Regions from separate parts of the Amycolatopsis umgeniensis genome, predicted to be linked through region 3. Evidence: predicted binding sites of a transcription regulator. Region 3 holds the regulator's gene; each other region holds the start of a gene.
What was found. The regulator HspR, encoded in region 3, represses chaperone genes until heat shock. The targets are predictions, from matches to a motif close to ANNTTGAGTNNNNNNNACTCAANNT.

Region 1 (9,809 bases), 4.6 Mb from region 3:
CGATGCGCACAAGTTCGAGAACGTCGAGGGCGACTACACCCGGATCGCCGTCGGTGAACCGGTCGAGGGCTGGCAGTCCTTCGTGGACGCCTACGAGGAAACGGACGCCTTCACGCCCGAGGGCGCGACGGCGGCGGACGACCCGCTCTTGCTGTACTTCACCTCGGGCACGACAGCGAAGCCGAAACTGGTGCAGCACACGCAGGTCTCCTATCCGGTCGGGCATCTGTCCACGATGTACTGGATCGGTCTCGAGCCGGGCGACGTCCACCTCAACATCTCCTCACCGGGCTGGGCGAAACACGCGTGGAGCAATGTCTTCGCGCCGTGGAACGCCGAGGCGACGGTGTTCCTCTACAACTACGCGCGCTTCGACGCGGTCTCCCTGATGGCGCAGATGGAACGATGCGGCATCACCAGCTTCTGCGCCCCGCCGACGGTGTGGCGCATGCTCATCCAGGCGGATCTGACCGTGCTGAAGACCCCGCCGTCGAAGGTGGTCGGCGCGGGCGAACCGCTCAACCCCGAAGTGATCGACCAGGTCGAAAAGGCTTGGGGCGTCACGATTCGCGACGGTTTCGGGCAGACCGAGAGCAGCGTCCAGATCGCCAACACCCCCGGGCAGGACGTCGTGCCGGGCTCGATGGGCCGCCCGCTGCCCGGCTTCACCGTCGCGCTCGTGGATCCCGTCACCGGTGAGCGCGCGCAGGAGGGCGAGATCTGCCTCGACCTCGACAAGCGACCGGTCGGCCTGATGACCGGGTACGCCGACGACGACGAGCGTTCCGCCGCGGCCTTCGGAGGTGGCTTCTACCACACCGGGGACGTCGGCTCGGTCGACGAACGCGGCTACATCACCTACGTCGGCCGGACGGACGACGTCTTCAAGGCGTCGGACTACCGGATCTCGCCGTTCGAACTGGAAAGTGTCCTGCTGGAACACGACGCCGTCGCCGAAGCGGCCGTCGTCCCGGCGCCCGACCCGATCCGGCTCGCCGTCCCGAAGGCGTACGTCGTCCTCACGAACGGCCATGAGCCGACCGCCGAGACCGCTTTGTCCATCCTGGCTTTCTGCCGCGAGCATCTGGCGCCGTACAAGCGGATCCGGCGGCTGGAGTTCGCGGAGCTGCCGAAGACGATCTCCGGCAAGATCCGGCGGGTCGAGCTGCGGGGACGCGAGAACGACGCCGGCGAGCGGCCGGCGGGGGAGTTCCGCGAAGAAGACTTCCCACAACTGAAGGCCTGACGGCCGGCACGCCACACCGCACCCATGTGATCAGGGCCGGAACTCGCGTGCTTGATCACGTAACTCGCGTGATCAGAGCCGGAACTCACGAGATCCGTCCCCGATCACGCGTGTGGGTCGAACGACCCACAGCGCGGTGCCCGGAACCGCGTTAGCATCCGAGGCAGTGAATCGTTGACAACCCGTGGGGGTCACGGGTCTCTCACCTTCCCTGCCTCGAAAGGTGTCCCTGTCATGCGCATTCGTCTTTTACTGCCGATGCTCGCCCTGGTGGCCGGGCTCGGTACCGCGGTGGCCGCTCCGGCCGCCGCCGATCCCGGCCCGGTGACGTCGGGAGACGTTTCCGTCGCCGACGCCTGTTACTCCTGGGGACGCACACTGTCCGAAGGAGCGTCCGGCGAGGACGTCCGGCAATTGCAGATCCGCGTGGCCGGCTACCCCGGTTACGGCGGCGTGCTGGCCATCGACGGCCAGTTCGGCGCGGGCACCAAGGCCGCGGTCACCCGGTTCCAGCAGGCGTACGGGCTGGGCGCGGACGGCGTCGCCGGATCGGCCACGTTCACGAAGATCTACGCGTTGCAGGACGACGACTGCTCGCCGGTCAACTTCACCTTCGCCGAACTGAACCGGTGCAATGCGGACTGGTCCGGTGGCAACGTCTCGGCCGCGACGGCGAAGGCCAACGCGCTGGTGTCGATGTGGAAGCTGCAGGCGATGCGGCACGCCATGGGCGACCGGCCGATCACCGTGAACGGCGGCTTCCGCAGCGTCGCGTGCAACAACGCGGTCGGTGGGGCGGCCGCCAGCCGTCATCTGTACGGCGACGCCGTCGACCTCGGGGCCGGCTCGCAGGGCTTCTGCGGACTGGCGCAGCAGGCCCGCAACCACGGGTTCAGTGAAATCCTCGGCCCGGGCTACCCCGGCCACAGCGATCACACGCATGTGGCTCACCGCGCCAACCGGTTCTGGTCGGCGTCCTCCTGCGGGATCTGACCTCGTCACTCCCAGCGCCACAACGAAGGCGGCCGTCCTCCCTTGGGCAGGGCGGCCGCTTGCTCGGTGGTGCGCCGCAACCCGGGGACCCGCTCCATGGTCCGGCCCAGATTGGCCGGATAGGGGCGGTCCCCGGTCAGCGCCTCGGTGGCGTCCAGCGCCTGTGCCGTGGTGAAGATCGGACCCAGGAGTCCGGCGGTGAAGGCGACGTCCCGCCACAGCCGCTCGGCCAGCAGCGGGCGGCAGTCCGCCACGATCCGATCGTGATCGAACGCCAGCGGGGGGACCTCGTCCAGCGGAGTCCACACCACGTTCCCCGGCTCGTCGAGCGCGGGATCCGTGGTGGCCCACAAGGCGATGGAGAGCGTCGGGCCCCGGGGATCGCGATTCGGCTCGTCGAAGGTGGTGAGCTGCCCCGTCGCCGAGAGCGCGTCCGGCGGCAGCCCCAGTTTGGTGACCACCGCCCGGCCCGCCGCGTCCCGCAACCGTTCCCCGCGCCCGAGCAGCACCCCCGGCAACGCGAGTTCCCCTTCGAACGGTTCGGCGGCCCGCGCCGCGATTCCCAGCAGCACGGTCCTGGTGCCGGGGGCGAACCTCACCACCAGCACGTCAACGGACACCGGCGTCGACTCGATCACGCGTTGATTCTCGACCTTGCCTCCGCGACCCGGTAACCGGCCCTGTCCGGGCCGGATCCGGTGACGGCCACCGGCAGCCGGGCAGCGAACCACGCCAGTGGATCCGGCAGGTCGACGGCGGGGGAGCCGTCGCCGGGCACCACCCGTAGGCCGGCCGCGTCGAGGTGGGTCACCGCGAGCGCGTCCACGCCGTCGCAGGCCGCGATCGCGTAGTCCAGCAGCGCTTCGTCGAGATGGCCCGCCCGCCACGCGCCCTGGAACTCGCCGGTGTCGTTGTGCGCCTCGGGAAAGCGGGCGAGCACTGAGGCGGACTCGGTGGGAAGCGGCCCCGCGCCGTGCCGGGTGAGATAGGTCCGCGTGACACCCAGGACCGCGTGCGGGCGCCCGCCCAGTAGGTCGCGGGCGTTGTGCGGAGTGGTGGTGGACCAGGTCGTATGCGGATGGAACCCGTGGTGTTGGTCGAGGAGAACCCCCTGCGCTCCCTCGAAAACCAGCCGCCCGGCCGCCGCGAGCCGTCCCGTTTCGTCCCCGTCGGTGATCCGCACCGCGTCCGCGAAAGCGCGGTACAGCGTCACCAGTTCGTCCACGCCGTGCCGCGGGACGGCGAGCGGCGCGTAGAACCGCGCGAGCGTGTCGAGCTTGCGCCGCAGCACCGACGGCCGCGCGCAGTCGGCGACCGTGGGCGCTTCCCCCGGCGTCCCGATCACCTCCTGGTTCTCCACCACCTCACCCGGCAGGGCGCCGGAAAGCAGCGAGTACCAGACGGTCTCGCCGATGCCCTTCCCGCACGAGCCATGCCGTTCCGCGCCGCGGGCCTCCTCCCTGGCCCGGTTGGCGTGGATGTGGAACGGGGTCGTGAGCAGGGCCCGCCCGTCCACGCTCAGCAGGGAGAGCGGATTCCGCACGCCGGCCGTTTCGAGCCGCCGGGCTTCGGCCGCCAGCGCGAACGGCTCGACCAGAACGAACCGTGACAGGTGGGTGGGCACGCCGGCGAACGTGCCCGCCCCGAACTGGCTGAACGTGTGGTGCCGCCCGTGCGCGACGACGTTGTGCGCGGCCTGCGCGCCCCCGTTGAAGCGGACGACGGCGGTGGTCGGCCGGTCGGCGCAGAGCGCGTCGACCACGGCTCCCTTGCCTTCGTCCCCGAAGCCGAGCCCGACCACCACCACGTGCCCGTCCAGAAGGCTCATCGCAGCACCACGTCACTCGGGCCACCCGGTTCGGGCACCGCCGAGGTGACGACCGTCTTGGTGCCGAGTTTCGCCAGCGCCTTGCCGACGGCCGCGCTCTCGGCGACCGAGCCGACGTCCGCGAGGTCGGCGAGTGCCCTGTCCACGTCGACGACCTGCTCCTCCAGCCCGATCGTGGCGGCGATCAGTTCGCATACCGCGCCGGGGTCGTCGAGTTTGAGGAAGTTCTGGCCGAGCAGACCGCTCCAGTGCTCGCCGATCTCCGGGTCGTTGTAGTACGAGGACTGGTTCGGCAGGACGAAGTAGACGTTCCACTTGCGGGCCAGCTCCCGGTACACCGACGCGGGGTCGATGTCCTCCCGCACGTCGTCTCCGATCACCCGGCGGATGTGGCGGGCTTCCAGCGCGGGCTTGTTCAGCTCGTCGCCGATGAGGAACAGGTATCCTTTGCGGCCGCGTTCGCGCCACGCGTCGGTGACCACGTGCCGGGCCATGAAGTAGGCGGCCAGTTCGTAGGACTCGCTCTTCTGCCCGCCGCCACCGCCTTCGAGGAAGATCGTGCGCAGCTGCTCGTCCATCCGGTTGTCCGATTCGAACTGCCCGATCTGCAACGGCACCCGGTCGCTGTCGGCGTCACCGATCGCGCCGAACAGCACCTGGGGGTCGGCCAGGTAGCCGCGGCGCTTCAGCAGGCCGTGCAGTTTGCCGAGCTTTCCCTGCATGATCCGCGGCACCCGGCGCATCGAGCCGGTGACGTCGAACAGCACCGCGATCGGCGTCGAATCGGTGTGGTCGGCCGAATCCCGGCATTCCCGGACGGCGTTCTTCGGGTCGAGCGCGGCCGCGGCCTTCCAGTCTTTCGCGGGTTTGGCGCGGAGATCGGCGCTGTAGCCGAAATCGTCCTCACCCTTGGCCGCGCGGAAGGTCTTCGCGGCGGCGTAGGCGTTGTCGTCCCAGTGTCCGTGTCCCATGGTCAGGCTCCTGTCTCGGGGATGATGAAAGGGCGGAAGGTGCGGGGGCCGTACAGCTCGGCGAGCAGTCCGTCGTACTCGTCGAGCAGGTCGGCGGCGTCGGGGCGCTGTGCCGGGTCGTCCTGCGTGCACCACGTGGCGAACTCGCGTTGACGGGTTTCCCCGGGCGCCAGCAGCGAAAGCATCAGGCTGTGGAGCATGTGGACGTCGGTGGCCGCGGACATCGACCGTCCCTTGTGGACTTCGGGCGGGTAGCCGACCGTGTTGTCCGTGGCCAGGGGGAGCGTTGCTGCTTCGACGGCGAAGGACCAGCCGGCCAGGACGATGCCGTGCTGTCCCGGGTGGACCAGCACGTTGTCCGCGGTGAGATGACCGTGGACGACACCCGCGCGGTGCGCGCCCGCCACGGCACGCAGGAGGCGCCGGTGCATCCACGCGTAGTCGCGGCCGTCGAGACCGTCCGGGAAGGCTTTCCTGATGTCGGCGAGCGTGGTGAACCCGTCGACGAGCGGATCGAGGACGCTGAACGCGCGATCACCCCGCGCCACCGGCCCCGAGGTGTCGAGCAGTCGCGGATAGTAAGGGCGCAGCCAGCGGTGCCGTTCGGTGAAGCCGTCGAGTGCGCGCAACGCCGTCCATTCGGCGTGGATCAGCGGGTTGAGCGCCGGATCGCGGACGAGTTTGACCAGATGGGGGCCGGTGGTGCGGTAGGTCGTCGCGATACTGCCCACCGCGTGCGGAGTGGTGAGGGTATAGGCCGACGTCGCGGTGGTGACCGTCTGGCGCCGGGCATTTTTCCAATCGGTGTGAAGGCGATTGAGGACGGCGGCCGCCCGATGGGCCCTCGGGTCGCCGGGATTGCGATCGGGGTGGAGCGCGGCCGCCAATTCGCGATAGCGGTGACGGGCGAACAGCGTGGCCGCGTCGACCGTGTTCTCGACCGTCGTCACGGCTTCGTCCCTGGTGAGCATAGTTTGAGTCTAGACGACTCTTACCTCGCCCCGCAAGGGGCCCCGGGCGGGCCGGGAGCCTGGAATGACCGCGGGAATGGTGGTGTAGGTACAAATCCCGTGCCGTTCGGACGATTCGAAAAATAGACTGGAACGGTCGAACAGGGGGTGGTGACCTTTCCGGAACAGTCGCGAAAAAACCAGTGGGTGGCCGTTCTGCTCGCGCTCGGAATCGTCCTGGGATTCATCGCCGCTTTCGCCGGGCGATGGGCCGCCGAGGGAATGGCCGAAACCTATGACTCGCGCGCCGTGATCTCCGTATCGGATTCCACGACGACCGAAGGACAGAGCGGTCCGCACACCACCTACGAGACCCTGGCGGTCACCGAAGACGGCCGCGCGATCGAACTGCCGACGGGTCGGGCCTTCGGTCTCGCGGAGCCGGTGGTCGTCCGGATTTCTTCGCTGACGGACCGGGTGTTGTCCGTGCGCGGGGCCGATGAGGTCGTGGAAGCCCACCATCCGTGGGAGAGGATCACGGTGATGTCGATCGGCGGAGCGCTCTTGGTGCTCGGTGCCGTCGTGGTGTACTCGGTGGCGAGGCCGGTGACCGTGCGGAAGTCGCTGTCGTTCCTGGCGGGGTTCGTCTTCGCCGCGTACGTCGTGCTGGCGCCGGTCGGTTTCGGCGGAACGGCGTACCGCGACGCGGCCGATCCCGTGCCGAACCTGTGGGAGCATCGCCGCGACGCGTGGGGGCCGCCGCCGGTGATCGGCAAGGGGCAGACCGCCGCTTCCGGTGATTCGGCCGTGCGTGTGCTCGACAGCAGGCCTGAGTCGCCCGAAGGCGCCGAGGCGTGGCTGAGCGGATTCCATGTCCTCGCCCTGCGGATCGAGGCGTCCCGCCTGGGGGACACGGCGCTCGAGCTGTCAGCCGACGAACACGGCTCTCCGCGGCGGGTCGAGCAGTGCGCGGGCGCTCCCGGCGCCTTCGACGGCACCACGGGGCTCGTCTGTTTCGTGGTCCCGCCCGGGTATCAGCCGAAGTACCTGGTCGTCGGCGAACTCGACCGGGAAGTCCTGCTGGCGCTCCAGTGAATCGAGGAAAGGAATTCAGTGCCGGGCAAACCGCGGAATTCGAGAACTCTCTTTCGAGTGTTGCTGGCCGGTGTCCCGTACATCTTCCTGCTGTGTGTCGCCTGGGGATACTTCGGCGCCCACGTGCGTGAATTGAACACCGGCGAGGAGGTCACGGTCACGGAGATCTCGGGGTGCGCCGAGGGAGGGGCGCCGATGAGCGGGGTGATTCCCTACTGCTCGGGGGAGTGGCGGTTCGACGACGGGCGCACCGATCGCGGGAGCATCGAGGGAGACAAGGCCGCTGAGGGCGACAGGATCTTCGCCGGCGACGGATTCGTCTACCGGTCGAGGTCCTCGCTGATCTGGACGATGTCCGTGGGCGGCCTGTTCGGCGTGGGGCTGCTGGCCGCGGCGATCGCCCTCGGCGTCCTGTACCGGCTGGACACGGTCCGGCGGCGTCAGAAGAACTGACGCCGCCGGGCGGCCGTCAGAGCCGGGTCGCTTCGATCTGCCGCTCGTCCTCGGTGGAACAACTCGTCACCGGATCGTTCGGCCCGCTCCCGCAGGTCCAGGATCCGATCACCACCGGTCCCGGACCCTGCGGGGAAGCGGCTTCGGCGGGCGTCAGCTTGGTGAAGTAGTCCGTGAAGACCTGTGTCGCCTCGGCGCAGTCGGTCTTGCCGTGGGCGACGACCTTGTTCTTCGCGCCCTGGAGTCCGGCGACCTCGCCGCACGGTGTTCCGGCGGGCGCCGGGGTGACGGCGGGGGACGACGGGGTCTGCGCGGCCGACGGGGCGGGATCGGCGCCGCAGCCGCTCACCAGGACGACGGCGAGCGCGGCGGGAAGTACGGCGAGGCTCTTCATGGGCCCTTCTTCTCGGGGGTGGTTCATTCGACGGGGACGACGGCGGCGAACACGTTCTGCTCGCCCTTGCTGCAACTGGTGCCGCCTTGCGCGGCGGGGGCGCCGGAGACGCAGAGCCATCCGTCGACGGTCTCGCTGACCGGCTCGTCCGAGCCCGCGGACTGGCGTCCGGCGATCCTCTTGTGGAACGAGCCGACGATCCCGGTCGCGTCCGCGCAAGAGACGCCGGGCCCGTTGAGCACCTGCAGGGTCAGCCCGCTCGCCGCGGTCACCGTCCCGCACGAACCCTGTACCGGTTCAGCTGGTTTCGGTTTGGGGGCGGGATTCGGGGCAGCGGACGAACTCGGCGCGGTCTGCGACGGGATCGGCGGTACCGACGCGCTGGACGTGCTCGAAGGGATCGCGGACGACGAGGCCGGCGTGGCGGTGACAGGCGGTGGCGGGTCTTCGCCCGAACAGGCGGCGAGCGTTCCGGCGACGGCGCAGGCCGCGAACAGGCGCCGCCACGTTCCCGTGGTCGTCGAGACGGGCAAGGCGATCCTTTCGTCGGCCGGTCGTGGCCGGCCCATTCTGACCCGGCCGGTCCCGAAGCCGTGGCATTGAGCCACGTTCGATTCGCGGGAGGTTATCGCGCCGACGGCGAGGGAGTACGCGAGGACCGCCCAATCACTGTCCATTGTGGACAATTAACATGCCGTTCACGGCGTGGCGACACCCTGCTGTCGTCGCGAACCGATCGGACGAATCCGGCGCCCGGCCGTTAACGCCAGGCCCTGTTCTGCCGAAAACAAAGGTAGCGCTCCGGCGTGTCCCAGTCCCCGTCACCGAAACCGTGAGAGCGATGAAGACCGACGAACAGAACGACCCCGCGTCATTCGAGGCCACCGCACCGGCGAGTACGGAGCTGCCACCCACGGCACCGTGCACCGTCGTCTGGTGCGGCGGCCGCCCGTACGTCCTGGAGAGTTCCGCCGGGCACACCCGGTGGATGGGTACCGACCATCGGGGCAGGCCCGTGGCGCTGACCAGCGCGGACCTGCAACGCCGCGGCTGGAGCCACACCCGGGCGAGCTGACGCGGGAGGACCTGCCGCCGCTGGATAGGCTGAGCGGGTGAGTACGCCCCCCGAACCGAGCGTGACCAGCGAAGAGCCTTCTTTGCTGCGGCAGGCCCTGAACGTTCCCAACATGCTTTCGATCCTCCGGCTCGCCGGGGTGCCGGTCTTCCTGTGGCTGCTGCTCGGCCCCAAGGAAGACGGCTGGGCGCTCGCGCTGCTCGTGTTCAGCGCGCTCACCGACTGGCTCGACGGCAAACTCGCCCGCTGGCTCAACCAGATGTCGCGGCTCGGTCAGCTGCTCGACCCGGCCGCCGACAGGCTCTACATCCTCGCGACCCTCATCGCCTTCCTGATCCGCGACATCGTCCCGTGGTGGGTGGTGGTCCCGCTGGTCGTCCGCGAGGCGGTGCTGGGCGTCTGCGTACTGCTGCTGAGGCACCGCGGGTTCGCCCCGCCGGAGGTCACCTACATCGGCAAGGGCGCCACCTTCGTGCTGATGTACGCCTTCCCGTTCCTGCTGCTCACGCAGGGCGGCTCCGACATCGCCGCGTTCGCCCGTCCGATCGGGTACGCCTTCACGGCGTGGGGTGCGGTCCTGTACGTCTATTCGGGCGTGTTGTACGTCGTCCAGACGGTGCGGGCACTGCGCACGGCCGATCCCCGCTAGCTTGCGGGAGGCGCCGGGCGCGTGCCCCGGCGGGATGCGAAACTGCGCGCGTCGGTTTCGAGCGAGGGCATGAGAAAGGGGAGCGGCGTTGTCCACTCCAGAAGAACTGCGTTACACCGAGGAGCACGAGTGGGTCTCCGTGCGCGACGGCGGTC
Region 2 (9,809 bases), 920 kb from region 3:
TCGTTCCAGTGGATGGGGTTGAAGTCCAATGAAGCGCCCGCGTAGCGCACCAGCTGGTCCCTGGTGACGTCGATGGTCAGCGGCGCCAGTTCTTCTCCGACGGTGAACGTGCTCACGCGCCCTCCCCTCGGACCACGAGCTGGGCGTACGTGGTGGCGATCGGGCCGCCGTCGGCGCCGGAGATCTCGGCGCGCAGGTTGATGAAGTCGTTCCCGGCGCGGGTCATGATGTTGTCGATGTACGTGGTGAGCGACAGGACGTCGCCCGCGTGCACCGGCCGCGTGTAGGTGAACCGCTGGTCGCCGTGGACCATCCGCGAATAGTCCAGGCCCAGCTCGGGGTCCGAGACGATCGCGTTGATCGAGGCGAGGTTGATGATCGTGAGGAACGTCGGCGGCGCGATGACGTCGGGGTAGCCGGCCGCCTTCGCCGCTTCGGTCTCGCGGTAGAGCGGGTTCGCGTCGCCGAGCGCGTCGGCGAACTCCCGGATCTTCTCGCGACTCACTTCATAGGTACTGGTCGGCGGGTACGCCCGCCCGGTGAACGACTGATCCAAGGCCACCCGAGCAGGCTACCCAACCCGGAAAATACCGAAGCCGCCCTGGTGACCAGGACGGCTTCGGGGTAAGACAGGTAGAACCGCTAGACGCTCAGCGGGTCTCTTTGTGAGTCCGGTGCGTACCGCAGTTCGGGCAGAACTTCTTCATCTCCAGGCGATCCGGGTTGTTGCGCCGGTTCTTCTTGGTGATGTAGTTGCGGTGCTTGCACTCCTCACACGCGAGCGTGATCTTCGGTCGCACGTCAGTGGCAGCCACAGCATTTCCTTCTCTACTAGGCCTGGGATACCCAGGATTACCGCGTAGCGGTGGCCGGACTTGAACCGGCGACACAGCGATTATGAGCCGCTTGCTCTGCCAGCTGAGCTACACCGCCCTTACATACCCCTAACCGCGACACGCTTGCGTGACGCGGTTAAGGTAGCGAGCCCCTTTACGGAATCGAACCGTAGACCTTTTCCTTACCATGGAAACGCTCTACCGACTGAGCTAAAGGGGCCTTGCCCTCTCGCGAGGACTTGGAAAGATTAGCAACACCTCCGTGAGCCCCGTGAAGGAGGGGTCACTTTAGCGCAAAACCTCAGGTCAGCAGGGTCAAGACGGTCTCGGAGTGGCGTCCCGGCGAGCGCGCCGTACGGGCCTGCAACCACGCCTCCAGGCGATCCTCCGGCAGCGGACGCGAGATGAGGTAGCCCTGTGCCACGTCACATCCCATCGCCTCGAGCTGATCCCTCGCGACGTCCTCCTCGACGCCCTCCGCCACGACCGTGAGGCCGAGCGAGTGGCCCAGTTCGACGATGGAACGCACGACGGCGAGGTCGCCGAGGTCGGTGCCCATGCCGAGGACGAAGCTCTTGTCGATCTTGACCTGGTCGACCGGGAGCTGCCGCAGGTAGGCCAGCGACGAGTACCCGGTGCCGAAGTCGTCGACGGCGAGCACGATGCCCAGCGAGTGCAGCTCCCGCAGGATCGGCAGCGCCTTCTGCGGGTCGGACATCACACCGGATTCGGTCAGCTCGAAGGTGAGCAGCTCGGGCGGGATGCCGAAGCGGTCGAGTTCGCGCGCGACCTTCGTCGGGAAGTCCTCGTCGGCCAGGTTCCGCACCGACAGGTTGACCGCCGCCGAGATGCGCAGACCCTCGTCGAGCCACTTCCGCACGCGCTTCAGCGACTCTTCGAGGACGAAGGACGTCAGGACGCCGATGAGGCCCGCCGCTTCGATCGCCGGCACGAACTCGTCCGGGCCGAGCCTGCCGAACTCCGGGTGCACCCAGCGCACCAGCGCCTCGACACCCTGGATCTGCCTGTTCGGCAAGGTGATCTTCGGCTGGTAGTGGACGCTCAGCTGGCCTTCTTCGAGCGACTGCCGGAACTGCGTGACCATCTGGAACCGGCGCATGAAGATCTGGCCCATGCTGGCCATGTAGCCGCGGACCTCTTCACCGCCCTTGGTCGCGCGGACGGCGACGTCAGCGCGCTGCAGGAGCCCGTCGACGTCGACCTGGTCGTCGTCTTCCGCCGAGGACGTGGCGTAGCCGATCATCGCGTTGGCTTCGACGGAGAGCCGGTCCACCGGGTACGGGGCGACGAGTTCCGCGCGGAGCAGTTCCGCGGCGGCCTGGGCGCGTTCCGGCGCGCAGCCGACGAGGAGCGCCGCGAAGGACGCGCCTTCGAGCCTGGCGAGCGGGACGTCGGGGCCGAGCGCGTCGCGGATCCGGCGGCCCGCGGCGATGACCATCCGATCGGCCCACACGTAACCGAGTGCGTCGCTGACGGTGGAGAAGACGTCGAGGTCGACTCGCAGCACGACCGCGTCGACCTGTTCCCGCAACGGTTCCTTGGCGACCTGCCGGAAGCCCGGCCGGTTGAGCAGACCGGTCAGCGGATCGTGGTAGGCGTCGTGGCGCAGGGTCGCGAGCAGGCGCCGGTTGTCCAGCGAGGTCGCGAGGTGGCTGGCCATCGTGCCGAGCAGTTGGACGTCGTACTTGCCGAAACCACGCCAGCGGGACAGCCTGTCGTGCGCTTCGACGACGCCGAGGAGCTGGTTCGCGCTCCGCAGCGGGACGACCAGCGCCTCCTGCGCGCCGCGATCGAGCAGCGCGGAGCGGACGTCGGGATTGGCTTCGGTGATCCGGAAGTGCCGGACGTGCGCGCCGGGCAGGCGCAGCAACGGGTCGTCGGCGGCCGGGTCGACGGGTGGCAGCTCGTCGCCCGCGACGACCATCCGCATGGTGTCCTTGGGTTCCAGCCGCAGCCTGAGCACGACACGGCCGGCGGCGAGCTGGTCTTTGATGCGTTCGGCGATGGTCGCCCACTCGCGGACGTCCACGCCTCCGACGAGCTCGTCGGCCCGGCCCGCGGGACGCGCGGCGGCCTGCTGGCCGGATCTTGCGACCATGAGACTGACGTCGGACAGTGCTTCCATGTCGCGCTGTTCGCGGAGCAGATCGGAGTACGCCCAGTACAACGCGGTGAGCCCGAGGAAGACGGCCAGCACGAGCGGCCAGGCCTTCGGCGTACCGGAAATGACCAAATAGCCGGAAAGACCGACCGAAGCGTTGACGAATCCGACGACGAGGATGCGGCCGGTCAGCCGGATCGCGGTGCTGACCCGCATGCGGCGGCGCAGCACGCGGACGGCGGCGAGCGCGAGCAGCGTGCTGACCAGCGGCGCTGTCAAAGTGCCTGCCAGCGCGGCGATCCAGGTCATGTCGTGGGCGCCGGAGGCCTGTTTCACCAGCCCTGCCACGGCGAACGCGCCGGTGATCTCCAGCAGGAAGGCGCCGGCGTTGTAGAGGACGCGGCCCGCGACCTTGCGGGCCAGCAGTGTTCCGATGCCCGCCGCGAGATGCGCGGCGAGGACGACTTCGAACGGTGCGACGAAGAATCCGATGACCAGGGGGATCTCGGTGAACGAGATCGTCCACGAGATGCCGCTGCGGACGTCGACGTTGATGCCGAGTTGTTCGGCCAGCAGGAACGCGAGCGCGAGGATCGGCCCGATCCACAACAAATCGTCCGAGGCTTCGAAGTCCAGCCAGAGGCTGACCGCGGCCGCGGCGGCGATGCCCATGGTGAGTACCGCGAAGGTGTAGACGCGGAACCGTCGCTCGTCGGTACGAGCCTCCGTAACGGCGCCTCCCTTGCCCGGTGCCGCCTGTGCGGCGCTCACGGGCCTGCCGTTCGTGTCCGGCATCCGACCTTCCTTCCCGGCTGCCCAACCGGTCTTGTCCTACCGCGACCTCGGGATGAGGGCAATACAGTACCCCGGAGGGCGTACCCAAGTCCCATTCGAGACAGTATGAGATCACCCCAGGGTTAACAATGGGCGCGTCGCGCTGACCTGCGTGGACCAAGGGGTGAAATGGGAGCGTTATTCGCGTTCCTTCCGACTACCGGAAGTCACCTGGCGCCACGCCCCGGCCAATCTCGTGAAGTTCCCGTCGGACCCGTCAGTAGGGGCTTGAATAGTCCTATGAATAGCCACGCCATCGCCGCCGGGCATGCCGAGCGGCTCGCCACCGTGGACGCCCTGCTCCCGGAAATGCCTGCACTGGAGCCTGTCGAGGGCTCCGTGTCACTCTCCGCGACAGCGGGCGACTCGGCCGCCGCCGGATTGTCGGTACGGACTGAAGCGGGCCCCGATTCTGTTGACTCTCCGTGGCGGGCCCTCGTCGAACATCGCCTCGAAGCGCGGCTCACCGGCCCCCGTCCGGAAGAGGCCCTCGACGCATTACTCACCCGATGGGATGAACATCTGAAGACGGTCGCCCCACCTGGGGATGTCGAAACGGCGGCGACCGTGGTGCGGCCCAGCCGCGATTCGCCCGGCTCGGCCGAATTGCTGCGCCGCGGCTTCGCTCCGGTGCTGGTGATCGCGGTCCGTCCGGCGGACCGGCTGGCCGTGACGGGACCGCCCGCCACTCCCGGGGTGCACATCCGGCCCGCCGAAGCGGATGATCTCGAAACCGCCGTCGGGCTCGAACTGGAATTGCAGCGCTATGACGCGCAGTTCGGTTCGGTCACTTTGCGCGAGGGCGCGGAGGAGGCGATCACCGCGGACCTGTCGAAACAGCTGGAGCGGGAAAACCCGACGTTGTGGATCGCGGAGTTATACGGGCGTCCGCTGGGCATGGTGCGGGTGCAGTTCCCCGACGAGACGGCGTGGATCGGCGGCCGGGTCGCGGCCGAGCGGGTCGGCTACCTTTCGTCGCTGGCGGTGGCCGAACCGGCGCGATCGAGCGGGGTGGGGTCGGCGCTCGCCGCGCACGCGCACCAGATCTTCGACGAATGCGGGACCGAAGCCGTGCTGCTGCACCACGCGCTGGCCAACCCGCGCTCGACGCCGTTCTGGTACGCGCAGGGCTATCGGCCGCTGTGGACGTACTGGCAGCGGCGACCGGCGGTTCCCTGATCCCGATAGGCTCTTTCGCAGAAGATCAGGGGGTTTTCTGTGACGAGGGACGATGACACGGCCCCGGTGGCGCCGACCGGGGTCGACACCGAAAAGCCGTCCGCGGCGAGGATCTACGACTGGTTTCTCGGCGGAACCCACAACTGGGCCGTCGACCGCGAGTTCGCCCGCGCGCTGGAACGGCAGTGGCGGTGGGTGAAACCGGGCGCGCGGCACAACCGCGAGTTCATGAACCGCGTCGTGCGCGCGGCGTTGGACGCGGGGATCCGGCAGTTCGTCGATCTGGGTTCCGGTGTCCCGACAGCCGGGAACGTGCACGAGATCGTCCAGGAGGAACTGGAGCCGGGCGATGCGGCGAAGGTCGTGTACGTCGACTACGAACCGGTGGCGGTGGCGCACGCGGAACTGATCCTCGAGCGGCACGAGGCGACCGACTGGGCCGGGATCGTGCATGCCGACATGCGGCGGCCTAAGGACGTCCTGCGGCATCCGGAGACGCTGCGGCTGATCGATTTCTCGCAGCCCGTCTGCCTGATGATGATGGCCGTGCTGCATTTCGCCGGGCCGCACGACGATCCGCCCGCGCTGGTCGCGACCTATCGGAACGCGCTGGCGCCGGGTAGCTGGCTGGGGCTGTCGCATATGAGCTTCGGCGGGCAGACCGGTCCGGACGCGGACGGGCTCGGCTGGATGGTCGAGCAGTACCGGAAGACGAGTAACCCGGTGTGGATGCGGGACCGCGAGGAGATCGAGCCGCTCTTCGGGGACTGGCCGCTGCTGGAGCCCGGGGTCGTCCACCTGCCCGACTGGCGTCCGGTCCGGGAGCTGCGGCGGGACGAGGAAGGCGCCCGGCCGTTCGCCTGGTGCGGTGTCTCCGTCCACCCCTGACGTCCGACCTCTGCCGCCTGCGCGTCGCGTTTAGCGGGCTAAACGCGACGCTTTGGGGCGCGGAGATCGGAGGGGTGGGGCACAAAGGGGGCCGGGTGTCGCGAAAGCCACTTTCGGGACACCTGACGTCTCGAAAGTGGCTTTCGCGACGTCCGCCCGACTCGAAACATCCGATGCCTACCCGCGTCGCGTCGCGTTTAGCGGGCTAAACGCGACGCGTTGGGGCGCAGAGATCGGAGGGGTGGGGTGATCGCTGACGGCGAACAGTGGGAGGAAACAAACGGGTCGATCGGAGAGTTGAGCTAGGCAGACTCAACTAACCGAGGAGTGCACAGATGACCGACAACCGCCTCCTGCCCGTCCTCCCGCTCGATGACGACGTCGTGCTGCCGGGCATGATCGTCCCGCTCGACCTCGCCGACACGGAGACGCGGGCCGCGGTGGAGTCCGCCCAGGCCAACACGCCCGCCCAGGCTTCCTTCCCCGGGATCCGCTCCGGCACCACCGCCAAGGCCGAGGTCCTGATCGTCCCCCGCGCCCACGGCGAGTACGCCGAGCTCGGCACCATCGCGACCGTCGAGCGCATCGGCCGCGTCCCCGGCGGCAAGACCGCGGTGCTGCTGCGCGGCACCCGCCGCGCCGTCGTCGGCCGCATCGCCGACGGTCCCGGCGCCGCCCGCTGGGTCCACGCCGAGGTCGCCACCGAGACCACCGACGACAACTCCGCGAAGCTCGCGTCCGAGTACAAGAGCGTCGTCCTCGCGATCCTCCAGCAGCGTGGCGGCTGGCAGATGATCGACGCCGTCCAGGAGGTCGAGGACCCGTCCGCGCTCGCGGACCTCGCGGGCAACTCGTCTTACCTGAACACCGAGCAGAAGCTCGAACTGCTCTCCACGCTCGATGTTTCGGCCCGCCTCGAAAAGGCTCTCGAATGGAGCCGTGAGCAGCTGGCCGAGCTCGAGGTCACCGACACCATCCGCAAGGACGTCCAGGAGGGCATGGAGAAGCAGCAGAAGGAGTTCCTGCTGCGCCGCCAGCTCGAAGCGATCCGCAAGGAGCTGGGCGAACTCGACGGCACCGCCAACGACGACGACTACCGCGCCCGCGTCGAGGCCGCCGAGCTGCCGGACGCCGTCAAGAAGGCCGCACTGTCCGAAGTGGACAAACTGGAGCGGACTTCGGACCAGTCCCCCGAGGGCGGCTGGATCCGCACGTGGCTCGACACCGTCCTCGAACTGCCGTGGAACAACCGCACCACCGACGTCCACGACATCGCCGCCGCGCGCGAAATCCTCGACGCGGATCACGCCGGTCTCGACGACGTGAAGGAACGCATCATCGAGTACTTGGCCGTCCGCAAGCGCCGCGCCGAATCGGGTCTCGGCCCGGTCGGTGGACGGCGTTCGGGTGCGGTGCTCGCGCTCGCCGGTCCTCCCGGGGTCGGCAAGACCTCGCTCGGCGAGTCCGTGGCGAAGGCGATGGGACGCGAGTTCGTCCGCGTCGCGCTCGGCGGTATCCGCGACGAGGCCGAGATCCGCGGTCACCGCCGCACCTACGTCGGCGCGCTGCCCGGCCGGATCGTCCGCGCCATCAAGGAAGCGGGCTCGATGAACCCGGTCGTGCTGCTCGACGAGATCGACAAGGTCGGCGCCGATTACCGCGGCGACCCGACGGCCGCGCTGCTGGAGGTGCTGGACCCGGAGCAGAACCACACGTTCCGCGACCACTACCTCGAGGTCGAGCTGGACCTGTCCGACGTCGTGTTCCTCGCGACGGCGAACGCGCTCGAGACCATCCCCGGGCCGCTGCTGGACCGGATGGAGCTGGTCACCCTCGACGGCTACACCGAGCACGAGAAGGTCACCATCGCCCGCGACCACCTGCTCCCCCGCGAGCTGGACCGCGCGGGCCTCGCCAAGGACGACGTCACGCTGACCGACGACGCCTTCAGCCGCATCGCCGCCGAGTACACGCGGGAAGCCGGGGTGCGCAACGCGAACCGGACCATCGCGAAGGTGCTGCGGAAGGTGGCGACCAAGGTCGCGCTGGACGAGGTCGAGCTGCCGCTGACGATCGACGCCGACGGGCTCGAGACCTACCTCGGCCGCCCGCGGCACCTGCCGGAGTCTTCGCTGCCGGCGTCGACGCAGCGCACGTCGACCCCCGGCGTGGCGACCGGTCTGGCGGTGACCGGCGCCGGCGGTGACGTCCTCTACATCGAGGCGTCACTGGCGGATCCGGAATCCGGCTCGACCGGGCTGTCGCTGACAGGCCAGCTGGGTGACGTGATGAAGGAGTCGGTGCAGATCGCGCTGTCGTACCTGCGTTCGCACGGCGCGGAGCTGGAACTGCCGGTCGGCGACCTGAAGGATCGCGGCATCCACGTGCACGTCCCGGCGGGCGCGGTGCCCAAGGACGGGCCGAGTGCCGGAATCACGATGACGACGGCGCTGGCGTCCCTGCTTTCGGGCCGGGTCGTGCGGTCGGACGTCGCGATGACCGGTGAGGTGTCGCTGACCGGGCGCGTGCTGCCGATCGGCGGGGTCAAGCAGAAGTTGCTGGCCGCGCACCGGGCGGGGATGAAGACGGTGATCATCCCGCAGCGCAACGAGCCGGATCTCGACGACGTCCCGGCCGAAGTGCTGGCCCAGCTGGACGTCCACGCCGTGGCGAACGTCCGCGACGTGCTGGACATCGCGCTGGCCCCGGCGTCCACGCCGGTCGCCCAGGCCGCGTAACGCCCGAAGCCCCGGATCCCGCCCAGGATCCGGGGCTTTCGGCGGTCAGGGGTGCAGGACGACCTTGATGGCGCCGGAGGCCCTGTCACCCGCCACGCGGAAGGCCTCCGCGGCGTCGGCGAGGGGGAAGCGGTGGGTGATCACCGTCCGCGCGATCTCGGGATCGGCGGCGAGCAGCGCCGCGGCCCGTTCGGTGTCGCGGACGCCGTCATGCCTGCTGTAGGCGATGGAGTGCACGTAGCTGAGCTCCTTGACCAGGCTGACGATGCCCGGGACGGGAGCCGTGTGCTGATAGACGCCCATCAGCACGACGCGGCCGCCAGGGCGGGCGAGCTCGGCACACCGGGCGAGGCCCGCTTCGCTGCCCGCGGCGTCGATCACGACGTCGTAGGTGCCCGCCACCGAGCCGGCTTTCAGGCGTTCCGCCGCCATCCTTTGGTGCTCATGGCGCGTCTCGACATCGACGTCGAAACCGCGCTGCCGGGCCGTCGCCGCGGCCAGGAGCCCGATGCTGCCGCCGCCGACGACCGCCACCCGCTCCCCCGGCTCGAGTGCCGCTACACGGACACCGTGCCCGGCCACTGACGCGGGCTCGACGAGACAGGCGTCGCGCACGTCCAAGCCTGGCGGGAGCTCGACGAGCATGTCCTCGGGAACCGTGATGGCGTCGCACATTCCGCCGTCCCGGAAGATGCCGAGCGTCCCGTGTTCCGGGGCGGCGCATCGCTGGACGTGGCCATCGCGGCATTGGTCGCATGCTCCGCAGTAGACCGTCGGTTCGACGGCGTAGGACCGGCCGTCGGCGGTGGTCCCGGCGAACTCGTGTCCGTAGATGTAGCCCTGAACGCCGCCCGCCGCGAAGGTGACGTCCGTCCCGCAGACACCCATCGAGGCGACGGCGAGGCGGACCCCGGGGCCTCCCGGCTCGTCGGCTTCGGCCACGAGGATGCCCTGATCGGTGTTTCGCACGGCACGCATGGTGCTCCCTTCGGCCACTGTTATGCGAACGGCGTTAGCTTATCGCAAAGTGATACTTGTTCGCATAAGACCTATGCTGACCCCGTGCACGAACCGACGACAGAGCCACGGCCGGGAACGGCGGCCTGGTGGCTTGCCAGGGAGAACGAACCCGAGCGGCCGCGAAGGCGCAGATCGCTGACCCTCGAAGGCATCCTCGACGCATCCCTGGCCCTGCTCGACGAGCGCGGAGCC
Region 3 (9,809 bases):
CACGTCGGCGACGTCGTCCGCGCTGACCTCTTCCTTGAGCATGACGTTCTGCTGGCTGACCTCGTTCGCGGCCGTCGCTGCCTCGAACTCCTTCTCCAGCGCGGGAATCCGGCCGTAGCGGAGCTCGGCGGCCTTGCCGAGGTCTCCGTCGCGTTCGGCGCGCTCGGACTCGCCACGCAGCTGCTCCAGCTGCCCCTTGAGTTCACGGACGCGCTCGATCGAGCCCTTCTCGTTCTGCCAGCGCGCTGTCAGCGCCGTCAGCGTCTCCCGCTTCTCGGCCAGCTCAGAACGCAGCACGGCTAGCCTGTCCTTCGAGGCGACGTCGTCCTCTTTGGACAGCGCCATCTCTTCGATCTCCATCCGCCGCACGGCGCGCTCGACCTCGTCGATCTCGACGGGCCGCGAGTCGATCTCCATGCGGAGCTTCGACGCGGCCTCGTCGACCAGGTCGATCGCCTTGTCCGGCAGGAACCGGGCGGTGATGTAGCGGTCGGACAGCGTCGCGGCGGCGACCAGCGCGGCGTCGGTGATGCGCACGCCGTGGTGCACCTCGTACCGCTCCTTGAGCCCACGAAGGATACCGATGGTGTCCTCTGTGGACGGTTCACCGACCAGGACCTGCTGGAAGCGCCGCTCGAGCGCGGCGTCCTTCTCGATGTGCTGGCGGTACTCGTCGAGTGTGGTCGCGCCGACCATCCGCAGCTCACCGCGGGCGAGCATCGGTTTGATCATGTTGCCCGCGTCCATCGCGCCCTCGCCGGTCGCGCCCGCGCCGACGATGGTGTGCAGCTCGTCGATGAAGGTGACGACCTCGCCCGCCGAGTCGGTGATCTCCTTGAGCACGGCCTTCAGCCGCTCTTCGAACTCGCCGCGGAACTTGGCGCCCGCGACCATCGAGCCGAGGTCCAGTGCCACGACGCGCTTGCCCCGCAGCGACTCCGGCACGTCACCGGCGATGATGCGCTGGGCGAGCCCCTCGACGATGGCCGTCTTGCCGACGCCGGGCTCGCCGATGAGCACCGGGTTGTTCTTGGTGCGACGAGAGAGCACCTGCACCACACGGCGGATTTCGGTGTCCCGGCCGATCACCGGGTCCAGCTCGCCCGCACGGGCGCGCTCGGTCAGGTCGACGCCGTACTTCTCCAGCGCCTTGAACGTGCTTTCCGGATCCGCGCTGGTGATCCGCGCGGAGCCGCGCACCTTGGCGAACGCCTCGCGCAGCGCGTCCGGGGTGGCACCGTGCCGCTTGAGCAGGTCGGCCACCGGGCCGCCTTCGGTGGCGAGGCCGACGAGGAGGTGCTCCGTCGAGACGTACTCGTCGCCGAGTTCGGTCGCGAGCTTCTGCGCGTGCGTCAGCGCCTTGACCGCGTGCGCGTCGAACTGCGGGCTCGACACGGTGGCGCCGGTCGCCGACGGCAGCGCCGCGATCAGCGGCTCCAGCTCCTTGTGCACCTGCGCGGGGTCGGCCCCGACCGCGGTCAGCAGCGGTGCGGTGAGCCCCTCACCCTGCGCCAGCAGGGCACCGAGCAGATGCGCGGCCGCCACGTGCGGATTCCCCGCCATCGTGGCCGCCTGCGCCGCCGACGAGATCGCCTGCTGGGTCTTCGTGGTCGGGTTGAAAGCGTCCATCCCTCACCTCGTACTAGGTCCTGCGAAGTTCTTGTCGATGGGTACAACGTCAGAAAAGTTGAGTCTGTTCCGCTCAACTCTGAATCGGTCGGACTTCGGTCGGCGAGACGGCCTCCGCGGGCAACCGGGGGCCCACCCGGCCGAGGCCGACGACGGCCGCGCAGGCGCACGCGGCCACGAGCACCCACGGGATCCAGACTGCCACGGAGAACAGCGCGACGACGGCCGGAGCGATCACCGCGGCGAGGGTGAACGCGTATTGGAAGGCCGCCAGATACCGGCCTCGCGCCTCGGGCGGCGCCGCGGCTTCGGCCAGCGCCCCGGATCGCGGGCCGAACGCGAGATCGCCCGCGGCCAGCACGAGGGTCGCGCCGAGCAGGTAGACCGGCTGGAAGACCTTCGGTACGAGCACCACCGCGAGGCACGCCAGGCACCACACCGCGAACAACGCCGAGCCCGCGCGCATCGCGGCGATCCGGGTCAGCCGCCGGGTGAGCCGCAATCCGACGACACCACCCAGACTGGTGACGACGGTGAGCAGCGCGATGATCGCGCCGGGAAGCCAGCGAGGGCCCTGCAACGCGTTGAAGACGTACACCGGCATCCCGATGAGGAAGAAGTCCATCGTGAGCGCGAAGAGCCCGCTGAACACGATCAGTGCCAGGTAGGGCCGGTTCCGCCAGACACGGGCGGGGCTCCTGAGCCGTCGCGGGTGCCGCGGGACCGGCGGCACCAGCGTCGAGAGGATGGCCGCGGCGGCGACGAACGTGAAGACGTCGAGGATGACGGCGACGTACAGGCCTTCGCGGCCGATCCACACCAGCAACCCGGCGGCCGCGAGTCCGCCGAGCCCGAAGCCCGCGGAGCGCACCATCGCGGCTTCGGCGAACGGCCGGTCCTTCGGCCCTTCGCCCGCGACGTCCGCGATGAGCGAGAACTGGGAGCTGTAGAACAACTGCTGTCCGGCCGCGAGCATGACCGACGCGCCGACCACCCCGGTGAAACCGGAGGCCAACAGGAACGCGCCCACCCCGGTGGCCTGCAGGAGATGGGAGCAGATCATCACCGTCCGCGGGCCGAACAGGTCGACGAACCGCCCCGCGACGAAGGGGACGAGCAGCCCGGCCAGCGCACCGAGAGTGACCGCGGCCCCCGCTTGGGCGAGCGGAAGCCCCACCACACGGATGACGAAGACGAGGCCCAGTGGGAGGAAGAGTCCCGAGCCGAAGTTGTCGATTCCCAACGCGACCAGCAACGCGACCCTGCTCCGCACAACTTCGACGCTACCGGCGCCACGGCGCTACGAAAGGTCCGTTCAGTCAAGACCGACGGGTAGGAACGTCACCCTCAGACGTCGCACGTCCGAACGGACAGGACCGCGCGCACGTCGGCGTTCATCTCCGCCAGGCGCGTGGTCAGCTCGAGGACCTTCTCCTCGTCCCAATCGCCGAGCGCGCGCTCCATGAACTTCAGATAGCCGGCCCGCCGCCGGCCCAGTTCTTCGTGCCCCTGTTCGGAGATGCTGATGATCGACGCGCGGCCGTCCTCGGGCGCGGGACGGCGGTCGACCATGCCCGCCGCGGACAGCTGGGAGATTTGACGGCTCACGACCGAAAGGTCCACGAAGCGCCGTTTGGCCAATTCCGAGGGCCGCGCTTCACCGTGCTTCGCGAGGTCGGACAGCAGCATCGCGGCCGCCGGGTGCAGGCCGGGATCGTCCTGCCAGGCCTGCATGATCCAAGCGTGCTGCAGCTGGGAGGCGGCCTTCAGCTCACGCATCAGTTCGACCCTGGCGTCGTCGGCGGAGCTCATCGTTGCCTCCCAGCTACTTGTACAGTACAACTTTATTCGGGAACGCTTGCGTAAGGCAACTATTTACCTCGTGAGATCGCCCACTGCGACCCGGATTCGAGTACACCCGTCCGGAGCAACGATGCAGGCAAAAGGGCTCCCGGCAGCTAGTCTCGCGATCAGGCCGGAACCAGCCGACCGGCCGACAGCCACTGACCGGAGAGGTGAATGATCCGTGAATTCTTCTCCAGTGGTCCCTCGTCCGTGAACCATCGGAACTCTCTTCCGGTATGCACTTCCCGATCAGCGACTCCCAGCCCGTGACGGCCGACGCGGTCAGCCCGGTCCCGAGGTCCTCCGCGCCGAGGGAAGCCCCGCCCGCGGTCACCGCGATGGTGCGGCTCATCCGTGACACGTGGGCCAAGTCGGAACCGTTCATCCCGGAGATCTCCCAGTTCTTCTACGGGATGCTGTTCACCCTCGCGCCCGCCACCCGCGACTTCTTCCCGATCAACATGGAGGTCCAGCGCGGCAGGCTGGTGCGCGCGCTGGTCCACATCGTGCAGATGGTCGACCGGCCGGACGACCTCGTGCCGTTCCTGACCCAACTCGGCCGCGACCACCGCAAGTTCGGTGTCATCCCGCGGCATTACGAGGCCGTCGGCACCGCGTTGCTCGCCTCGCTCAAGAACCACCTCGGTCCGGACTGGACACCGGAGGTCGAACGCGCCTGGGCGGAGGCGTTCACCATCGTCGCCCGCGCGATGCAGGAGGCCGCCGCGGCCGACGTCAACCCAGCGTCGTGGTCGGCCACCGTGCTCGAGCACCGGCGGCTCACCTGGGACCTCGCCCTCGTCCGCGTCCAGCCCGAGTTCCCCGTGCCGTACCAGCCGGGTCAGTACATGAGCGTCGAAGTCCCGCAGCGGCCGAGGCTCTGGCGCTATCTTTCGCCGGCGAACGCGCCGCGCGAGGACGGCGGCATCGAGTTCCACGTGCGCGCCGTCGACGGCGGCTGGGTGTCCCGTGCCATCGTGAGCCACACGCAGCCGGGCGACGTCTGGCGGCTGGGACCGCCGCTCGGCAGGCTTTCGGTCGACCGGACCGACGGCCGCCCCGTCCTGATGCTCGCGGGCGGCACCGGTGTCGCGCCGTTGCGGGCCATCCTGGACGACCTCGCGCAGTGGGGCGACAACCCGAAGGTCCGGCTGTTCTACGGCGGACCGTCGCGTGAGGACCTTTACGACCTCGACGAGTTGCGCGCCCTCGCGGCCACGAACCCCTGGCTCACCGTGACCCCGGTGGTCGAGCGCGGTGACGAAGCCCCCGGCTGCGAACAGGGCACGCTCGCGGAAGCCGTTACACAGCACGGATCCTGGCCGGGCCACCGGATCCTCGTGTCCGGTTCGCCCACGATGATCCGGGCGACGGTGTCCAGGATGCTGGTCGCGGGCAGCGCGCTCGATCAGATCGCGTACGACCCCTTCACCATCGACTAGCTCCGTTCGAATGCGATTCCACAATGGTGATCAGTCACCGGGCGCATAGCGTTACGCAACGAGGTAATCGCGCAGAAAAGCCACCCGATCGGCGGATCACACTTTCCTGCCGAGCTGGCGAAAACCACTGTGGAACAAGGGAAATCCCATCCTGCATGATCACCTTTACTTAGTGCCAGATGGGGTTGACGGCGCGTATATCGTTTGCTCCGTTCGAGCGGGAAACAACCATTCGAGGATCCTTTTGCGACTTTCGGGCCTACAGTCGAGAACCCTCGGAGGAACACGAACACCATCACGACATCGGGTCTGGAGAATATGCCCGATCCAACTGGAGAAAATCGTTCACCCATGACTGCCGAAACAGTGAAGTACGAGCATCCACCCAGTTCGTCCAGATCTTCACCGATTCCCCTTCCGCCCTTGATCGAAACGCCGGCGGTGGACAAGACCGTCCAGATGGCCAAGCTCATCAGGGAGAGTTTCGCCACCGTCGAAACGAAAGCCGAAGAGCTGTCCCAGTACTTCTACGGGGTGCTCTTCTCCGTTTCGCCGGACACCAGGGCGTTGTTCCCGATCAACATGGCCACCCAACGAAATCGATTACTGCGCGCCCTCGTCTACGTCGTGCAGATGGTGGACCGGCCCGACGAACTGACCACCTTCCTCAGCCAGCTCGGCCGGGATCATCGGAAGTTCGATGTCCTCGGCCGCCACTACGACGCTGTCGGCGTCGCACTCATCGCCGCGTTGAAAAGATTCTTGAAAGACGACTGGACGCCCGAGGTGGAAGACGCCTGGGTCACCGCGTACGGCGTCATTTCGAAGAGCATGCGCGACGCCGCCGGCAAGGAGGTCGGGCCCGCGTGGTGGAAGGCGAACGTCGTCGAGCACCGTCTCGTGTCCCGTGACGTCGCGATCGTCAAGGTGCGCACCGAGCAGCCGCTCCCGTACCGGGCCGGCGGCTACGTCAGCATCGAAGTCCCCCAGCGCCCCAGGATGTGGCGGTACTTCTCGCCGGCGACCGCTCCACGCGACGACGGGTTGATGGAGTTCCACGTGCACGCCGTGCACGGCGGCTGGGTCTCGCGCGCGATCGTCCGCCACACCCGGTTCGGCGACGTCTGGCGCCTCGGCCCCTCACTCGGCGCGCTTTCGGTGCACCACACGGAAAGCCGTCCGTTGCTGATGATCGGCGGCGGTACCGGTGTCGCGCCGCTGCTCGCCCTGCTCGACGACATGTCACGTTGGCGGAACAACCCGCCGGTGCACCTGTTCTTCGGCGGACGGAGGCCGGAAGACCTCTACGCCCTCGACGAGCTACGAGGTCTGACAGTCACCTGTCCTTGGCTCACGGTGACTCCGGTGACCGAGGAAGGCACCATCTCCGGAGGCGACCGCGGCACGCTGGCCACGGCGGTCACGCAGCGCGGCGCTTGGAAGGAGCGCGACGTGTTCGTCGCCGGGTCGCCGTCGATGATCCGCGCGACGATCGCGAAACTGCTCGCCGCCGGGACGGATCTGGCGCGGATCAAGTACGACCCCTTCACCCTGGACTGATCCAGTGGTTCGTTCGTATTAGGCCGATCGGCTGTTCTACCTGGGCCCTACGCAGCAGTAGGTCTGTGAATCATTGACCACGGTCACCGTCGGATTTATGGTCTAGACCACATTGCTCCCCCTCAACGGGAACACCGTCGTTCCACCCAGGAGCCGGCATGACCGTCAAACGCAAACTCGTGGCAGCCGCCGCCGGTGCGATCCTCGCCCCGATCGCCATCGTGGCCATCCCGCAGGTGGCCAGCGCGCATGGCTACGTGCTGACCCCGCCCAGCCGCCAGGCGAACTGCGCCCAGGGCAAGGTCTCGGGCTGCGGCAGCATCGTCTACGAACCCCAGAGCGTCGAGGGCCCCAAGGGGCTCCGCAGCTGCAACGGCGGCCTTCCGGGGTTCGCACAGCTCAACGACGAATCGAAGCCGTGGCCCGCCGCTTCGGTCGGCAACAGTGTGACCTTCAACTGGAAGTTCACCGCCTACCACCGGACCACGAACTACGAGTACTACATCGGCGGCACCAAGGTCGCCGACATCAGCGGGAACAACTCCGCGCCGAAGGACCCGACGTCACACACGGTGAACCTCAGCGGTTTCAGCGGACGCCAGAAGGTCCTCGCCATCTGGAACATCGCGGACACGCCGATGGCCTTCTACAGCTGCATCGACCTGCAGATCGGCGGCGGAAACCCGCCCACCACCAGTAATCCGCCGACCACCAGCAACCCGCCCACCACGTCGAACCCTCCGACCAGCACCAGCAACCCGCCCGCCGGCGGCACCTGGGCGGCCGGCACGGCGTACGCGGTCGGCAGCACGGTGACCTACGGCGGTGCGAGCTACCGCTGTCAGCTGGCGCATACGGCGATCCAAGGCTGGGAACCGCCGAACACCCCCGCGCTGTGGTCCCGGCAGTAAGGACACGTCAGTGAAGCTCGCCCTCGTTCTCGTCGCCGGTCTCGTGGCCCTCGCGGGCTGCGGGGCCGGTGATGGCTCACCCACCACCGCCGGGGCCCCGCTCTCCCCGGTTCCCCAGTCGGCCACGGGCGCTCCGGCGTCCGCGGAGTACAACGACGCCGACGTGATGTTCCTGCAGATGATGCTCGCCCACAACAACCAGGGCGTGGAGATCGTCAAACTGGTGTCCGCCAAGCAGGCGCAGAAGCAGGAGCTCAAGGATCTCGCGGCCGCCATCGAGGCGACGCAGCAGACCGAGACCTCCGACATGCGGAACTGGCTGAAGGCCTGGGGCAAACCCGAGACGGGGTCGATGGATCCGAACGCGCACCACCATCACGGTGGCGACGGGCTCACGGACAAGGGCCTGCTCGACGCACTGTCCAAAAAGGATGGTGCGGAGTTCACCCTCGACTTCGCCGACATCTTCGTCGCGCACCAGCACAACGGGGTCGCGCTGGCGAGGACCGAGCTGAAGGACGGCAAGAACCCGGAGTCGAAGGCGCTGGCCCAGCGGATCATGGACTCGCGCACCGGCGAGGTCCAGCAGATCCGGACCCTGGTCCCCGGCCAGTAACGCGTTTGGTCCTCTGAATGCGGACAAGCATTCAGAGGACTAAACGCGTTTTCAGCGACGTGGTTTGGGCTTCCAGACCACGAGCGCCGTCTGCTGACGCAAGGGAACGAGATCCTTGCGGTAGGAGGCGTGCACGGCCGCGGCCGTCTGTTCGGCGGTGAGGTACGCCGCGGTGAGTTCCTCGGTCAGTTCGGCTATCCGGTCCCGCAGGGCGTCGACCTGGTTCTCCAGCTCGATGATCCGCTTGATGCCAGCGAGGTTGACACCGTCCTCTTGGGACAGTCGCTGCACTTCGCGCAGCAACGCGATGTCCCGCATGGAGTACCGGCGTCCGCCACCGGAGGTTCGGCCCGGCGACACGAGACCCTGCCGGTCGTAGGACCGGAGGGTCTGCGCGTGCAGGCCGGAAAGCTGCGCCGCCACCGAAATGACGAACACCGGGGTGTCCTCGTCCGCGCCGTGCGGCAGCCCGCCGAACATCCTGCTCACCTGCCTTCGAGAAGTTCGGTGATCTCCGGTCGTGGATCGTGGTCGGACATGGCTTCCGCGTAGGCCTCGAGAGCCTCACGGGCCTTGTCGTCCAATTTGGCCGGAATGGCCGCCTGCAGGGTGACCAGCAGATCGCCCTGCGCGCCGTCCCGTTTGGCGATTCCCTTGCCGCGCACGCGAAGCACGCGACCGCTCGCCGTGCCTTGCGGCACCTTCAGCGAGACCTTGCCCTCGAGCGTCGGCACGGTGATCGTGCCGCCGAGGGCCAGTTCCGCGAAGGACACCGGCACGGTGATCGTCAGGTCGAGATCCTGCCGCCCGAACACCGCGTGCGGTGCGACGTGCACGCGGACGTACAGATCGCCCGCCTGCGCGCCACCGCGGCCCGGCTCGCCCTGGCCCGCCAACCGGATCCGCTGGTCGTCGGCGACGCCCGGCGGGATCCGCACGGTCAGCGTGCGGGTGCGGGTGGAGACACCCTCGCCCGCACACTCCGGACAGGGGTCGTCGATGATCGTGCCGCGGCCGCGGCAGTCGCGGCACGGCTCGGAGAACGCGAACGCGCCCTGGCTCCGGCTGACCAGCCCGCTGCCCTGGCAGGTCGAACACGTCCTCGGGGAAGTCCCCGGCTTCGCGCCGTTGCCGCCGCAGGTGGAACAGGTCGCCGGGCTCGACAGCCGCAGCGGCAGGGTCGCGCCCTTGACCGCCTCGGTGAAGTCGATCCGGACGTCGGTCTCGACGTCCGCGCCGCGTTGCGGCCGGTTCGCCGTGGCACCCGCCGCGGCGCCGCGGCGGCCGAAGAGACCGCCGAGGATGTCGCCGAGCCCGCCGAAACCGGCCTGCTGCTGGCCACCCGACTGACCGAAGATGTCGCCGACGTCGAATCCGCCGCCACCGCCGCCACCCGGGAAGCCGAAGCCACCGGGACCGCCCGAGCCGAAGAGGCGGCGTGCCTCGTCGTACTCCTTGCGCTTGGACGTGTCGGACAAGACGCCGTACGCCTCGGAGACCGCCTTGAACTTCTTCTCGGCCTCCGCGTTGCCCGCGTTGGCGTCGGGGTGGTTCTCCTTGGCCAGCTTGCGATAGGACTTCTTGATCTCGTCCGCGGTGGCGTCGGAGGAGACGCCCAGCTCACGGTAGAAGTCCTTACCGATCCATTCCCGTGCACTCACCGAACGTCTCCTCCTTTCACGCCGTATCGCCGATCAGCGGTTGTTCTCATCGAAGAGCTCGCCCTCGAGCGGCAGTTCGCCGCCGACGGGCGGGTCCACCGGGGCGTCCTGTGCCGCCGGCGCCGGAGCCGCGCCCGGCTCGTGA

Region 1: HDA45_RS40080 (adenylate cyclase) is a predicted target of HspR. The motif match lies at 6,010-6,034, and genes of this name have one in related genera.
Region 2: lon (endopeptidase La) is a predicted target of HspR. The motif match lies at 6,154-6,178, and genes of this name have one in related genera.

The regions. Positions count from the first base shown of each region.
Region 1 is NZ_JACHMX010000001.1:8,802,052-8,811,860, forward strand. Features, by position in the region: gene HDA45_RS40055 (AMP-binding protein) at 1-1,246, shown strand, start outside; gene HDA45_RS40060 (D-Ala-D-Ala carboxypeptidase family metallohydrolase) at 1,481-2,239, shown strand; gene HDA45_RS40065 (NUDIX hydrolase) at 2,245-2,877, opposite strand; gene HDA45_RS40070 (adenylosuccinate synthetase) at 2,874-4,067, opposite strand; gene HDA45_RS40075 (hypothetical protein) at 4,064-5,038, opposite strand; gene HDA45_RS40080 (adenylate cyclase) at 5,041-6,009, opposite strand; gene HDA45_RS40085 (hypothetical protein) at 6,196-7,083, shown strand; gene HDA45_RS40090 (hypothetical protein) at 7,141-7,536, shown strand; gene HDA45_RS40095 (hypothetical protein) at 7,553-7,930, opposite strand; gene HDA45_RS40100 (hypothetical protein) at 7,954-8,202, opposite strand; gene HDA45_RS40105 (hypothetical protein) at 8,243-8,533, shown strand; gene HDA45_RS40110 (hypothetical protein) at 8,772-9,005, shown strand; gene clsA (cardiolipin synthase ClsA) at 9,043-9,654, shown strand; gene gcvH (glycine cleavage system protein GcvH) at 9,743-9,809, shown strand, end outside.
Region 2 is NZ_JACHMX010000001.1:5,105,315-5,115,123, reverse strand. Features, by position in the region: gene HDA45_RS24220 (MaoC/PaaZ C-terminal domain-containing protein) at 1-116, opposite strand, end outside; gene HDA45_RS24215 (FAS1-like dehydratase domain-containing protein) at 113-562, opposite strand; gene rpmG (50S ribosomal protein L33) at 651-815, opposite strand; tRNA gene HDA45_RS24205 (tRNA-Met) at 861-933, opposite strand; tRNA gene HDA45_RS24200 (tRNA-Thr) at 984-1,056, opposite strand; gene HDA45_RS24195 (putative bifunctional diguanylate cyclase/phosphodiesterase) at 1,138-3,753, opposite strand; gene HDA45_RS24190 (GNAT family N-acetyltransferase) at 4,033-4,971, shown strand; gene HDA45_RS24185 (SAM-dependent methyltransferase) at 5,011-5,859, shown strand; gene lon (endopeptidase La) at 6,195-8,597, shown strand; gene HDA45_RS24175 (zinc-dependent alcohol dehydrogenase) at 8,643-9,575, opposite strand; gene HDA45_RS24170 (TetR/AcrR family transcriptional regulator) at 9,660-9,809, shown strand, end outside.
Region 3 is NZ_JACHMX010000001.1:4,180,740-4,190,548, forward strand. Features, by position in the region: gene clpB (ATP-dependent chaperone ClpB) at 1-1,629, opposite strand, end outside; gene HDA45_RS19445 (MFS transporter) at 1,703-2,902, opposite strand; gene HDA45_RS19450 (MarR family winged helix-turn-helix transcriptional regulator) at 2,977-3,441, opposite strand; gene HDA45_RS19455 (globin domain-containing protein) at 3,711-4,916, shown strand; gene HDA45_RS19460 (globin domain-containing protein) at 5,376-6,476, shown strand; gene HDA45_RS19465 (lytic polysaccharide monooxygenase) at 6,635-7,387, shown strand; gene HDA45_RS19470 (DUF305 domain-containing protein) at 7,398-8,003, shown strand; gene HDA45_RS19475 (heat shock protein transcriptional repressor HspR) at 8,055-8,483, opposite strand; gene dnaJ (molecular chaperone DnaJ) at 8,489-9,664, opposite strand; gene grpE (nucleotide exchange factor GrpE) at 9,698-9,809, opposite strand, start outside.